DNA from 4 places in the Paenibacillus sp. FSL M7-0134 genome. Region 1 is predicted to be linked to each of the others. Evidence: predicted binding sites of a transcription regulator. Region 1 holds the regulator's gene; each other region holds the start of a gene.
What was found. The regulator Rex, encoded in region 1, represses fermentation and respiration genes when NADH is low (regulators of the CRP and FNR family bind a similar motif). The targets are predictions, from matches to a motif close to TTGTGAAATATTTCACAA.
Positions count from the first base shown of each region.

Region 2: a site for Rex is predicted at 1,184-1,201, ahead of adhE (bifunctional acetaldehyde-CoA/alcohol dehydrogenase). Genes of this name have one in related genera too.
Region 3: a site for Rex is predicted at 1,567-1,584, ahead of NSQ58_RS06105 (phosphoketolase family protein). Genes of this name have one in related genera too.
Region 4: a site for Rex is predicted at 1,138-1,155, ahead of lpdD (prenylated flavin chaperone LpdD). Genes of this name have one in related genera too.

Region 1 is NZ_JBBOXV010000001.1:3,057,288-3,060,479, forward strand. Features, by position in the region: gene dinG (ATP-dependent DNA helicase DinG) at 1-867, shown strand, start outside; gene NSQ58_RS13725 (redox-sensing transcriptional repressor Rex) at 912-1,565, shown strand; gene NSQ58_RS13730 (amidohydrolase) at 1,552-2,853, shown strand; gene NSQ58_RS13735 (cell wall elongation regulator TseB-like domain-containing protein) at 2,891-3,192, shown strand, end outside.
Region 2 is NZ_JBBOXV010000001.1:2,896,888-2,900,079, forward strand. Features, by position in the region: gene NSQ58_RS12895 (DODA-type extradiol aromatic ring-opening family dioxygenase) at 1-162, shown strand, start outside; gene NSQ58_RS12900 (Crp/Fnr family transcriptional regulator) at 302-1,018, opposite strand; gene adhE (bifunctional acetaldehyde-CoA/alcohol dehydrogenase) at 1,277-3,192, shown strand, end outside.
Region 3 is NZ_JBBOXV010000001.1:1,380,582-1,383,773, forward strand. Features, by position in the region: gene NSQ58_RS06095 (glycosyltransferase family 2 protein) at 1-334, opposite strand, end outside; gene NSQ58_RS06100 (GntR family transcriptional regulator) at 686-1,408, shown strand; gene NSQ58_RS06105 (phosphoketolase family protein) at 1,703-3,192, shown strand, end outside.
Region 4 is NZ_JBBOXV010000001.1:2,110,979-2,114,170, forward strand. Features, by position in the region: gene NSQ58_RS09415 (S8 family serine peptidase) at 1-1,000, shown strand, start outside; gene lpdD (prenylated flavin chaperone LpdD) at 1,306-1,653, shown strand; gene NSQ58_RS09425 (hypothetical protein) at 1,666-2,253, opposite strand; gene NSQ58_RS09430 (DUF4190 domain-containing protein) at 2,477-2,848, shown strand; gene NSQ58_RS09435 (hypothetical protein) at 2,942-3,145, shown strand.

The sequences.
Region 1 (3,192 bases):
TATGCGGTGCCCGTCGATGTGAGCCGCCAGTTGAAAGAAATGTTTTTTGACAAAAAAAGAAGCATTATTCTGACGTCTGCTACCTTATCGGTAGATAAGTCGTTTCAGTACATGATCGATCAGCTCGGCTTGCAGGAGGCCGCAGATCAAGAGCGGCTGATGACTTCGCAGCTCCCGTCACCCTTTAATTACAGGGATCAGGTGTTGCTGGTCATTCCACGGGATTTCCCAAGCGTGAAGGGCAGTGTAGGAGATGCACACTTTGTAGATATGCTCGTTAGCTCTCTAGGAGCGACTGCTCAGGCGACGCGGGGGAGAATGCTCGTTCTGTTTACTTCCTATCGGATGCTCCGGCAAGTGTATGAGCCGCTCAAAGAGGCCTTAGCATCCAGCGAAATTACTGTGCTGGGACAAGGTGTGGACAGTGGGAGTCGCAGCAAGCTAACCCGCCGTTTTCAGGAAGCCAAAGCTTCTGTATTGCTGGGAACCAGCAGCTTCTGGGAAGGCGTCGATATTCCAGGAAAGGCTCTGACTTGTCTGGCCATTGTTCGCTTGCCGTTTCAACCGCCGAATCACCCGTTGCTGGAGGCAAAAAGCGAGCTGCTTCAGCAGCAGAAGAAGAATCCATTTATGAAGCTGTCTGTACCACAAGCGGTCATTCGCTTCAAACAGGGATTTGGTCGGTTAGTACGTACAGCGAGCGACCACGGGGTCGTTATCGTTTACGATACGCGTGTGATCGAATCCTATTACGGAAAGCACTTTTTGTACTCGTTACCGGGACCAAAAATGGAGCATATGCCATCGGAGCAAATGGTGCCCCGCATCGCCGAATGGCTCCAATCCGCCCCGGAGACAGAGGCATAACGGACGGACACTAAGTATGTTCGTTACAATTAGGGGGAGCAAGTATGAAATCAGATAAAATTTCAGAGGCTGTCGTACGGAGGTTACCCGTATATTTACGTTATCTGAATGCACTTCACAAACGGGAGGTGGCTACGGTCTCTTCTCAAGAGTTGGGACAGAGGCTAGATTTGAACCCGGCCCAAATCCGTAAAGATCTCGCCTATTTTGGAGATTTTGGTCGGAAGGGTATCGGTTATGATGTTTCTTATCTAATTGAGAAAATACGCCATATCCTGAAAATCGACCAGCAAATTAATGTCGTATTGGTCGGTGCGGGTAATCTGGGGCAAGCCCTTTCGAATTATAACGCTTATTTAAAAGACAATATGAAGATTGTCGCAGTATTTGATGCGTTTCCGGATAAGGTAGGGACCAAGATCAATACATTGGTCGTTCAACCGATGGATGAACTGGAAGCGACTGTGAAAGAAAAAAACATTCGAATCGGGATTATTACCGTACCTGATTTTGAAGCACAGCACGTGGCTGACAGGCTTATTGAGAGCGGAATTGGAGCGATCCTGAACTTTGCACCGACTACTCTCAAGGCACCGGCCAACATTCGGATTCATGCCACAGACTTTACAACTGATTTGCTTAGCCTCGCTTATTATTTGGAGGACGGAAAGGAAGAAACACAATATGACAGTGAATAAATGGATGATTAAAAACGGCTCTTTTGCCGTAAATGGATCAGAAGCTGGGGTAGTCCATGGTTTTATGATTGTGGAGGATAGCCGTATTACTTATATTGGCGAAACTTTGCCTGCGGGTGAGGAAGAGACGGAAGCGATCGATGGTAAGGGGCTATTGTTTTTACCTGGTCTGATTAATACTCATGGTCATGCGGCGATGTCTCTGCTGCGTGGGCATGGAGATGACTTGGCACTTCAAGTATGGCTTCAGGAGAAAATGTGGCCTATGGAAGCCAAGTTTACATCTACGGACGTGTACTGGGGTACGTCCTTGTCTGTGCTGGAAATGCTGAAAGGTGGAACAACGACCTTCCTGGATATGTACGATCATATGGATGAGGTGGCTCGTGTAGCTGAAGAGTCAGGTATTCGTGCAAGTCTGATGCGTGGAGCAATTGGACTTTGCTCGGAAGAAGAACAGCGAATCAAGCTGGCTGAGGCCGTGACTTTTGCGCGTAACTGGCATGGTAAAGCAGACGGGCGTATTACAACGATGATGTCTCCGCACGCGCCATACACATGTCCACCTGCGTTTATTGAAAAATTCGTACAAGCTGCGCATGATCTGGACTTGCCACTGCATACGCACATGTCTGAGACGATCGCCGAAGTGGAGCAAAACGTACGCGACTACGGTTTGCGTCCAGTTGCACATTTGGATAAGCTTGGCTTTTTCTCCCGTCCTTCGCTTATTGCCCATGGCGTTCATTTGAACGACGAAGAAATAGCTTTACTGGCTGAACGTGGTGTAGCGGTTTCGCATAATCCGGGTAGCAACTTGAAGCTGGCAAGTGGTGTGGCAAGAGTGCCTGAATTGCTGCGTGCAGGGGTTACTGTTTCTCTCGGAACGGATGGTCCTGCCAGCAATAATAACCTGGATATGTTCGAGGAAATGCGTCTGGCGGCACTTATTCACAAGGGTGTATCCGGTGACCCTACGGCAGTTCCTGCAAGTGAAGCGCTGCGTCTGGCAACAGAATACGGTGCAAAGTCGATTGGTTTAAAAGAAGTAGGAGCGTTGGCAGCGGGCAACAAGGCTGACTTTATCGCGTTGGATCTGAATCAGGCACATTTCTTGCCGCGTACAGATCTTATTTCCCATGCGGTATACTCTGCAAGCGCCAAGGACGTGGCTCATGTGTGGGTAGACGGTCGCCAGGTTGTGAAAAACGGCGAATGCCTGACTATGGACGAGGAACGTATCAAACATGAGGCACAAGCCGCCTTTGAAGGGCTGCTGTCGCGCTAATTTAGGTGTCACATCCCCTTAGAGAGGAAGCACAGGTTTGAAAAATAAGAAAAAATGGATAGCGGTCGCCATTTTGGCCGTGATACTGATCCTGGTCAGCATTTTCTGGTATTATTCCTATGTTACTCAAGACCAGGTGGCTGAGAAAAATGCCGCTATCATTAAGGCCAAGCAATCAGCTGGTCTGGTTAGCACGACTCAAACATGGAAGTCTGTGTGGGATCAGGTATATTGGGTGGTTCAAGGGAAAAATGCACAGAATGAAAATATAATGGTGTGGGTTCCTTTTCAAAAAGTGGAAGGACAACCTAACGTACCTGCCGCAGATAATAGCGGTGT
Region 2 (3,192 bases), 160 kb from region 1:
TATGAAAGCGAAGCACCGTATGCTCGCCAGGCCGTACCAAGAGCAGAGCACTTTGTACCGTTGTTTATTGCAATGGGGAGTGGCAATCCTGCAAACAAAGCCAAGGTCATCCATAGAAGCTATGAGATGGGGAATTTAAGTTATCTATGCTTACAGTTTTAAAAAGTGTGTTGCCAGAAGAAGGACTATTGTTAAAATGCTTCGCAACTGCTTCTGTATAAGTAGAGGAGTGGAAATAAATTAGGGAGTGTTATAAGCTATAATGGCTTATAACACTCCCTTTTACGTAAAAAACGATTTATTATATGCGGCAAATCTCACGAGGGCACAATTCACAATGACATACGCCTTGCAGCATTTCCAAATCCTTGACAACAATCATGCCATTATCATATTCAACTGCATTTTTCTTACGTAGATCACTAAGCATCCGGTTTACGCTTTCCCGAGTCGCACCGATCATATTTGATAAGTCAGTATGAGTAATTTTTTTATGAATCAGGATATGTTCGCCGTGAGGCTCACCATAGGTATTGCATAGACGGATGAGTGTTGAACATAAAGCGCCAGGCTTGCCGTACATCATCAAATCGCGGAACTTAGTCTGAGTAATGCGATGATGCGAACCCATCCATTTCATAAAGTCAATCGCAAAATCACAATGCTGGCAAATAAGTAGCTCCAGATCTGTATGATCGATTACGCCAATATCACTGTCTTCCAGAACCTCAGCAGAAAAGGAATGCTTAGTACCGAAAAATGGATCGGCTTGACCAACAAGATCGCCGCTTTGATACATATATAGAATAAGTTCCTTACCCTCATCCGTTGTTTTGGTTACTTTCACGCGTCCGCGCTTAATATAAAACAGCTTATCCGCTGTATCTCCTTCCCAGAACAGATGCGAGCTTTCTGGCATAACTCGATCTTTCATCATCACTTGCAACCGGTTGAAGCTGGCCTCCGAGAAGCAACAGGTGTTGCCGCGGGCTTCCATTACATTTGTAGGGTTTCTCATCGTCCATTTCCCCTTTGTATCCTATGTTTTTTATCTGCAACTTGATCAATTCAAATTCATTATATACCTGCGCAATGCGTTTTTGGGGCAAGAAGAGGGGGTAAAAGTGGCAGAATTCCAAACTTTGTGATTTAATTCACTTCATAAAATAAAATTTTAAATAGATTGTGAAAAAAATCACAATATATCTTGAAAAGCTGTGTTACGATCAGTGCGTGAACAAGAGATAGTACACGAGATAACAGGAGGATGAGGGAAATGGCTGTTAAAAACGAGGTTATCCAAAAAGAGCAAAGCGCAGAGCAGTATATTCAAACGCTGATTGACCGGGGGAACCGGGCACAGCAAGCTTTCATGAGTATGAATCAGGAACAGATTGACGAAATCGTACAAGCTATGGCACTCGCAGGGATGGATAAACACATGTACCTGGCGAAGTTGGCTGTTGAAGAAACAGGACGCGGTGTGTACGAGGACAAAATCACCAAAAACATGTTTGCAACAGAATATGTCTATCATAGTATCAAAAATGAAAAAACCGTCGGTGTCATTGAAGACAATGATTTTGACAGTTTTCAAAAGATAGCAGAGCCAGTCGGCATTATCATGGGGATCACTCCAGTGACAAACCCGACTTCGACTACGATGTTCAAAGCGTTGATTGCCATTAAAACACGTAACCCAATCATTTTCGGTTTCCATCCATCTGCTCAATCGTGTAGTGCGGAAGCAGCCCGCGTCTTGCTCGAAGCAGCCGTCAAACATGGTGCTCCAGCTGATTGTATTCAATGGATTGAAGCTCCATCGATGGATAAGACAAATTCACTCATGAATCACCCGGATGTGGCTCTGATTCTGGCAACTGGTGGATCAGGCATGGTTAAGGCGGCATATAGCTGCGGTAAACCTGCTCTGGGTGTAGGCCCAGGTAACGTGCCTTGCTTTATTGAAAAAACAGCAGACATCAAGCAGGCCGTGAACGATCTTATCCTCTCTAAATCTTTTGACAACGGTATGATTTGTGCTTCCGAGCAAGCGGTTATTATCGAAGAGCCAATCTTCGAACAAGTGAAAAAATTGATGATCGCTAACGGCTGCTATTTTGTAAATAAAGAAGAAGCAGCTAAGCTCACTCAAGGAGCTATGAATGTCGAGAAATGTGCAGTGAACCCAGCAATCGTCGGGCAGTCTGCTGTGAAAATTGCTGAAATGAGTGGTATCACAGTACCAGCAGGAACTAAAATTTTGGTCGCTGAGATTGAAGGGGTAGGAACAAAATTCCCATTGTCTGCGGAAAAATTGAGTCCTGTATTGGCTTGCTATAAAGTGAAAAATGCGGAACAAGGTATTCAACGCGCTGCTGAAGTCGTGGAATTCGGGGGCATGGGCCACTCGTCCGCTATTCATTCGAACGATGAGGACGTTATCGCTCGCTTCGCAAACCGTCTGCAAACAGGACGTATCATTGTAAATGCACCTTCCACACATGGTGCGATTGGCGACATTTACAACACCAACCTTCCTTCGTTGACACTCGGTTGCGGTTCGTACGGTCGTAACTCGACTTCGTCGAACGTATCGGCAGTCAATTTGATTAATGTGAAAAGGGTGGCGAAACGGACGGTGAATATGCAATGGTTCAAAGTACCTTCCAAAATCTATTTTGAAAAAAATTCGACACAGTATCTTGCTAAAATGCCTGATATCACACGTGTAGCCATTATCACGGACCCTATGATGGTAAAACTGGGATATGTGGATCGTGTTATTCATTATCTGCATCAACGCCAAACACCGGTAGCTATCGAAGTGTTCTCTGAAGTAGAGCCAGATCCATCGACAGTTACGGTAGAACGTGGTACAGAAATGATGAGACGTTTCCAACCGGATTGCATCATCGCACTGGGCGGCGGTTCGCCAATGGATGCGGCTAAAGGCATGTGGATGTTCTATGAATATCCAGATACTGATTTCAATAACTTAAAACAAAAATTCATGGATATCCGTAAACGGATTTACAAGTACCCACGTCTGGGCCAAAAAGCACAATTTGTAGCTATCCCTACAACCTCGGGTACAGGTTCCGAAGTTACATCGTTTGCAGTAATTACGGACAAAAACCTGGGTAACACGAAGTACCCGCTGGCTGACTATGAGTTGACTCCTGATGTGGC
Region 3 (3,192 bases), 1.7 Mb from region 1:
ATTTACGGTGATAACGGCTCACGATCCTAATGAATTCCGGTAATACTACAAAGTCAGCGTCGCAGAAGATGATGTATAGCCCTTTTGCACGGCGCAGTCCCAAATTTCGAACGGCAGATCGACCGCGTTGTTCCTGATGTGACACATAGATAAGAGGATAGGATGCTTTGAAGCCTTCGACCATTTCTTTCGTTCCGTCTGTAGAACCGTCATCAGCTACAATGACTTCGAATAGTTGCTTTGGATAGGTTTGTGTCTCAAATGAAGCGAGTGTGAGCAACAATTGCTGGGCTCGATTATAGGTTGGAATGATGACGCTGTAGCGGATAGCCAATATGATCTCCCCCCACCATTCTTATTAGAAAACGTTTGAACAAGATGAATAATAACAATGTATTCAAGGATTTTAGCCTGGTCTAGTCAAACATCCCTCAAGGTTCGAAACAGGCTTGGTCTTATTACTGATGCTAAGGTGGGGGTTCTGTATTTTCTGCTGTTTTGCAGGTACGTTCAGTGGTGTTATATATGTGTAATCATGGTATTATGCATAGAGATGTAAAGTAAAAGCGACGGCGCTTCCTATCCGCTGAAAGCCCGCTCAGCAAACAGAAACAAACATGAGATGAAATGGGCAAGTTATGGTAAACTATATAGAGTTATAGAAGACCTGAAAGAGGAGTACTTTATGACACAATTTGTCTATAAGCAAATTATTGACGATCTCAAGATGAAAATTTTTGCGGGAAAGTTTGCGGATATGAGATTGCCAGATGAACGTAGTCTTAGTGAGACGTACCAGGTTAGTCGTAGTTCAATTAAACGTGCTCTGACTAAAATGGAGAATGTCGGAATTATTTTCAAAAAACAAGGTTCCGGGACATTTATTAATCCATTATACATAAGAAATGAATCTATCTTTAACTACGAAGGCTCTAATCTAGGGGTCACTGATAATTTTCAAATGCATGGTAAAAAGCCTAAGATCAAAGTATTGAGTTTTGAGGTCATTCCGCCAACAGAAGAGTTACAGCGCGATTTGTTCTTGGAGACTCATGATTTTGTTTACAAAATTGTTCGCTTACGTCTGTTTGATGATGATCCTTTTATGATTGAAACGGGCTATATCCCCATTAAAATTGTCCAGAATTTAAATCAGACAATTATCGAGGGGTCCATTTTTAATTATTTGGAAGACTCGCGGAACTTGGCCGTCACCAAATCTTTTTTATCCATTTTTGCAGAACCGTCTCAAGAGACTGATCAAAAGCTGCTACATTTAAATGAAAATGAGCCTGTAGGTATTATGGAAGGTGTGTTCTTTTTAGATAACGGTACGCCATTTGAGTTTTCTCATATGCGATTTCATTACAAATATTTGAAATTTAATACCTTTGTATCGGTTCACTAATGATAAGACTGGAGAATTCTCCGGTCTTTTTTTTATGGTTTTGAAAAAAGGATTGAAGCCTGCAATTACCTCGTTTATTACAAATTTTATTGGTTTATACTTCTATATATTTTAATGTAAGAGCTTTTTTACTGTCTTTTTAATTTATATTTCATAGTATGTTCAAAATTTCACAAAATTGGACCGTATCACTTGTGAAAAAGGTTGAATTAAATTGGCGTAGCGTTATGATGGACATGTAGATGAAATTTCCGGAAATAAATTACAAACAAAACTACTTAGGGAGTGGACACAATGTCATTATCACCCGTGTTAGCAGATTATTCATCTAAAACATATTTGGAAAAACTTGATGCATATTGGCGTGCAACGAACTACATTTCGGTAGGTCAGCTTTATTTAAAAGATAATCCTTTGTTGAGAGAGCCTTTAAAAGATTCAGATGTGAAAGTTAAGCCTATTGGACACTGGGGCACAATTCCGGGTCAAAACTTTATTTATGCACATCTAAATCGTGTTATTAATAAATATGATTTGAGCATGCTTTACATTGAAGGTCCTGGTCACGGCGGCCAGGTTATGGTTTCAAATTCTTATCTGGATGGTAGTTACACTGAAATCTATCCACAAATTACGCAAGATATCCCAGGTATGAAGAAATTGTTCAAACAATTCTCTTTCCCTGGCGGTATTGCTTCACATGCTGCTCCTGAAACACCTGGATCTATCCATGAAGGTGGAGAATTAGGTTACTCCCTTTCTCATGGTGTAGGTGCCATTCTGGATAATCCTGATCTGATTTCGGCTGTTGTTATTGGTGATGGCGAAGCTGAAACGGGCCCATTAGCCGCTTCGTGGTTCTCTAACAGATTTATCAACCCCATCACGGATGGTGCAGTGCTGCCAATCTTGCACTTGAATGGCTTTAAGATTAGTAACCCAACGATTATGTCTCGTCAATCGAAAGAAGAATTGACCTCCTACTTTAAAGGTTTGGGTTGGGAGCCGTTCTTTGTTGAAGGTGAAAATCCGGATCACATGCATCCAGAAATGGCGAAAGTATTGGATACGGCCATCGAGAAGATTGAAGCTATTCAAAAGAATGCACGTGAAAATAATGACCTTACTCGTCCGGCGTGGCCGATGATTGTATTCCGTTCACCTAAAGGCTGGACAGGTCCGAAGGAATGGGACAACGTGCCGAATGAAAATTCATTCCGTGCCCATCAGGTTCCAATTCCGGTTGATCAAAAGAATATGCAACACGCACCTGCTTTGTTAGAATGGCTGAATAGCTATAGACCAGAGGAATTGTTCGACGAAAACGGTCGTTTAAACTCTGAGCTTGCTGAAATTCTGCCTACAGGCGATAAACGTATGGGAATGAACCCTGTTGCGAATGCGGGTAACCTCATTAAAGACTTGAAATTACCGGATTTCCGTAACTATGCGCTGGATAATTCCGTACCTGGTAAAGTGATTGCGCAAGATATGTCGGTTTTAGGGAAATACGTTAAAGATGTGGTTCTTTTAAATGAAGAAAATCGTAATTTCAGAATCTTCGGACCGGATGAAACGATGTCTAACCGCTTGGCTCCTGTTTTTGAAGTAACCAAACGCCAATGGATGGACCAAATTATTGAACCTAATGATGAATTCTTATCATCCTATGGCCGCGTAATTGATTCTCAATTATCCGAACACCAAGCTGAAGGACTGCTGGAAGGTTATGTATTAACAGGTCGTCATGGTTTCTTTGCAAGTTACGAAGCCTTCCTGCGTGT
Region 4 (3,192 bases), 950 kb from region 1:
GCTGGCTGGCACAACGAAAGTGAAGGATCGCCACTTCAGTTTGTCGGTTGATCTTCAACCAGGAGCTAATCCGCTAAGTGTTCAAGCAGCGGTATACGGCAAATTAACGGATCGTTCCGAAACGGTGGTTGTGACACTCGATCAGACTAAACCGGGTCTGATCCTGACTTCACCTGATGAAGGGGCCCGTACAAACGCGGGTGTAGTCAGTGTAGTCGGTACCGTGTATGACGAGTTCCTCACCGAATTGACGATTAATGGTGAGCCCGCTGAATTTGGAAGTGACGGCAGCTTTAACAAGCGGTTGCTTATCAACGAAGGTGAAAATCAAATTACGGTGACGGCCAAGGATCTTGCCGAAAACGAAACAAGTGTTACGCGCTCGGTGTATGTCGATACAGCTCTGCCGAAGCTTGAAAACATTAGCCCTGCTGAGGATGTGCGTATTACTCCAGGGCAGCCGGTACGAGTATCCTTTGACAGTGCATCCGGTTTGGAGGCGTCCTTCCATGTGGAGCTGCCTTTCAACCTGTCCACTTTGGGCCGCAACGATATTCCATTAAATGAAACTTCGTCAGGCCACTATGAAGGTACTTATTTCACTTCATCTTCTCTGAATCTGGAAGGCGGAGTCATCGTGATCCGGGTAAGGGATGCAGCGGGAAATGAAGTGGAGACGGAGGCACCGGGAAGATTGTATGTAGCCAATGGTGGAGGACAGAACCCTGATCCGAATCCATCCAATGAGAAGCCGGTAGCCATTATTCAGGCTAATGAATCAGCTAAGAAGAACAAAAATGTACAATTTAACGCCAAAGCTTCCCGTGATGTAGACGGTGAGATCGTTAGTTACAGCTGGAATTTTGGCGATGGCGATACGGCGGTCGGTTCCAAGGTGAAGCATAAATTCACCACAGCTGGAACGTATACCGTAGAGCTAACGGTGACGGATAATGACGGCGCAAGTGGTAAGACTGTGCATACGATCACGATCCGTTAGCAGCCAGTAGGAAAGGAAATGCTTCTTTTAGAATAACAATGAAGGCCCACAGCAAGCCACGGTTTATAGAGGCTGCTGTGGGCCATTTTTAAATTGTCGAACCGTTCAAGAAGCGGTACAATGAGTAGAACTCTATAAAGTGAATCGTTTCACAATAGAGGATTTTGCAAAAATCTAATAAGCGATTTTCAATAAACGATATATAGATCGAAATGGTCTAGTTCGTCTATATATTGCACTTTGGAGCGACTGGAATCGAATTTTGCAAAATCCTGAATAATATTTTTTAGCAGGAGAGGATCCTATTGATTCATTTGCAAAAAGAAAGCGGACGTATCCGTCTAGAGCTGGATGCCTATTTTATGGGGGAAGATATCATTGTACTCATTTCAGGCGGTGATCAGCCTCATTTGGGAACGATTACAGCAGGGGCCAGACTCGAGCCGATTCAAACTGTGCAATTGCAAAATCACAAGGAGTTTTATATTACCGAAGAAATTGCAGTTCGCTTGCGAAAAGAGTTTGCAGGCAATTTTGCCATTTGCTGCGGGGCACATTTAGATCATGCAACCAAGGACGAAATCCGGGTGCTGACAGATATGGCTATACAACTGGGGAAAGAGCTCATTGGAGAACTCAAGCAAGCACGCTAGTAGCATACCTTTTTAAGTGAACTCCCGAAAGAGCAGATTGCGATATGGGTACTTACTAAAGGGATACTTAAATAGCAATGCAAAGCCATCATCCTCAATTTGTACGGATTTCAGCGCAGAGGATGGAATCAAACTACGGATCATGACATGAACTGCACGCTGGTCTTGTCTGTTGATCGCTTTGGCAAAGGCAGAAGCAAAACATGGATTGCGTGCCAATTCGCGATACAGCGGAAAAACGGCTTTTGCAATGGCGCGATGAACTCTCGGCTCAAACGTAAACTGCACAGTCCCCGGTGGAATCGTCGTTCCATTCGTATAATAGAGCATCGGTGGCTGAGCTAAAAAGGAAATAAAGTAGCCGATGCCATTCGTGCCTAAGCCTTGTTTGGCGGCAAATGGTGCTACTGAGCAGAGAAGGGATTTCATCCGATCCAAATTGCCCTGAACGACAGCTCGTGACCATTGAACTGCAAACGCACGGCGAGTTGCAATAGCTTTGTAAAATGGCAGCATGGCAGTGGAAATTATCCTAAGTGTGTTTGCATTTAAACGTTTGTGAGGCGAGCCCTTTCTGCGGGATGTTGCACGATATAGCATAGCTCCGACCTCCTTGGCAGGATGCTCTCATGGAGCGCAATTGATCTGTAACAGGTACAATACTGTATGCCCGGTTACCTCAAAAAGTGCTAATATCGCTAGGTTTCTTCTTTTTAACGTTCTAATTTAAAAATTCGAAATAAGTACTGTCCTGATTTGTAAGATTGTGGTACCCTAGAACTTATATAATTGCTATTTTTCGTATTGGAGTTGAATTTAACAGATGAGTGATTTGTACAAGGAGCCTCGATCTTCCGATCCTTTTCAGGAGACGAACGATTATAACGCCCCATTTAACCCGCCCCCAGTAGTTCCACCTACAAATAGTAAAGCTGTTGCCTCGATGGTGCTCGGGATTTTATCTGTTGTCATTCCCTATATTGGGTTGATTATCGGAATTGTGGGTATTATTTTGTCCAGTCTTTCCCTGAAGGAAATTAACCGTCATGGCGAGCAAGGCAGAGGTATGGCCATTGCTGGACTGGTATGTAGTATTATCGGTACACTGATTTATACACTAATCATCATTTTTATAGTTATTGTTTTTATTGTAGCGGCCTCCAGTGGCGATCCGGATATTTTTTCAGACATTTAATGAATTGAAGAATGCTTGAGTCAGACAAACCATTCACGATTTGACGATTGGATGCTATGATAAAAGGAGTCCAATGAAGGAGAGTGAAGCCGTATGGCACGTACTCAAACACAAAAAGCGCTGAGCAAGGCAAAACGCGCTGGAATCTATTGCGCGGCACAAAGCCGCAAAACGAATGACCATTATGGCGAGATTTCACAGCACATACGAGTGAAGCCGACCAAGCAAGAACAATTACAAAAGGTCAAGCACAAGAAGCGAATCGTTCAGAGCGACGCTTCTTTTTTTTGTCTTTAGAGAGAACAGCAGTGTCCTTTTAGGCTTGGATTTATAAAGTAGCAGAG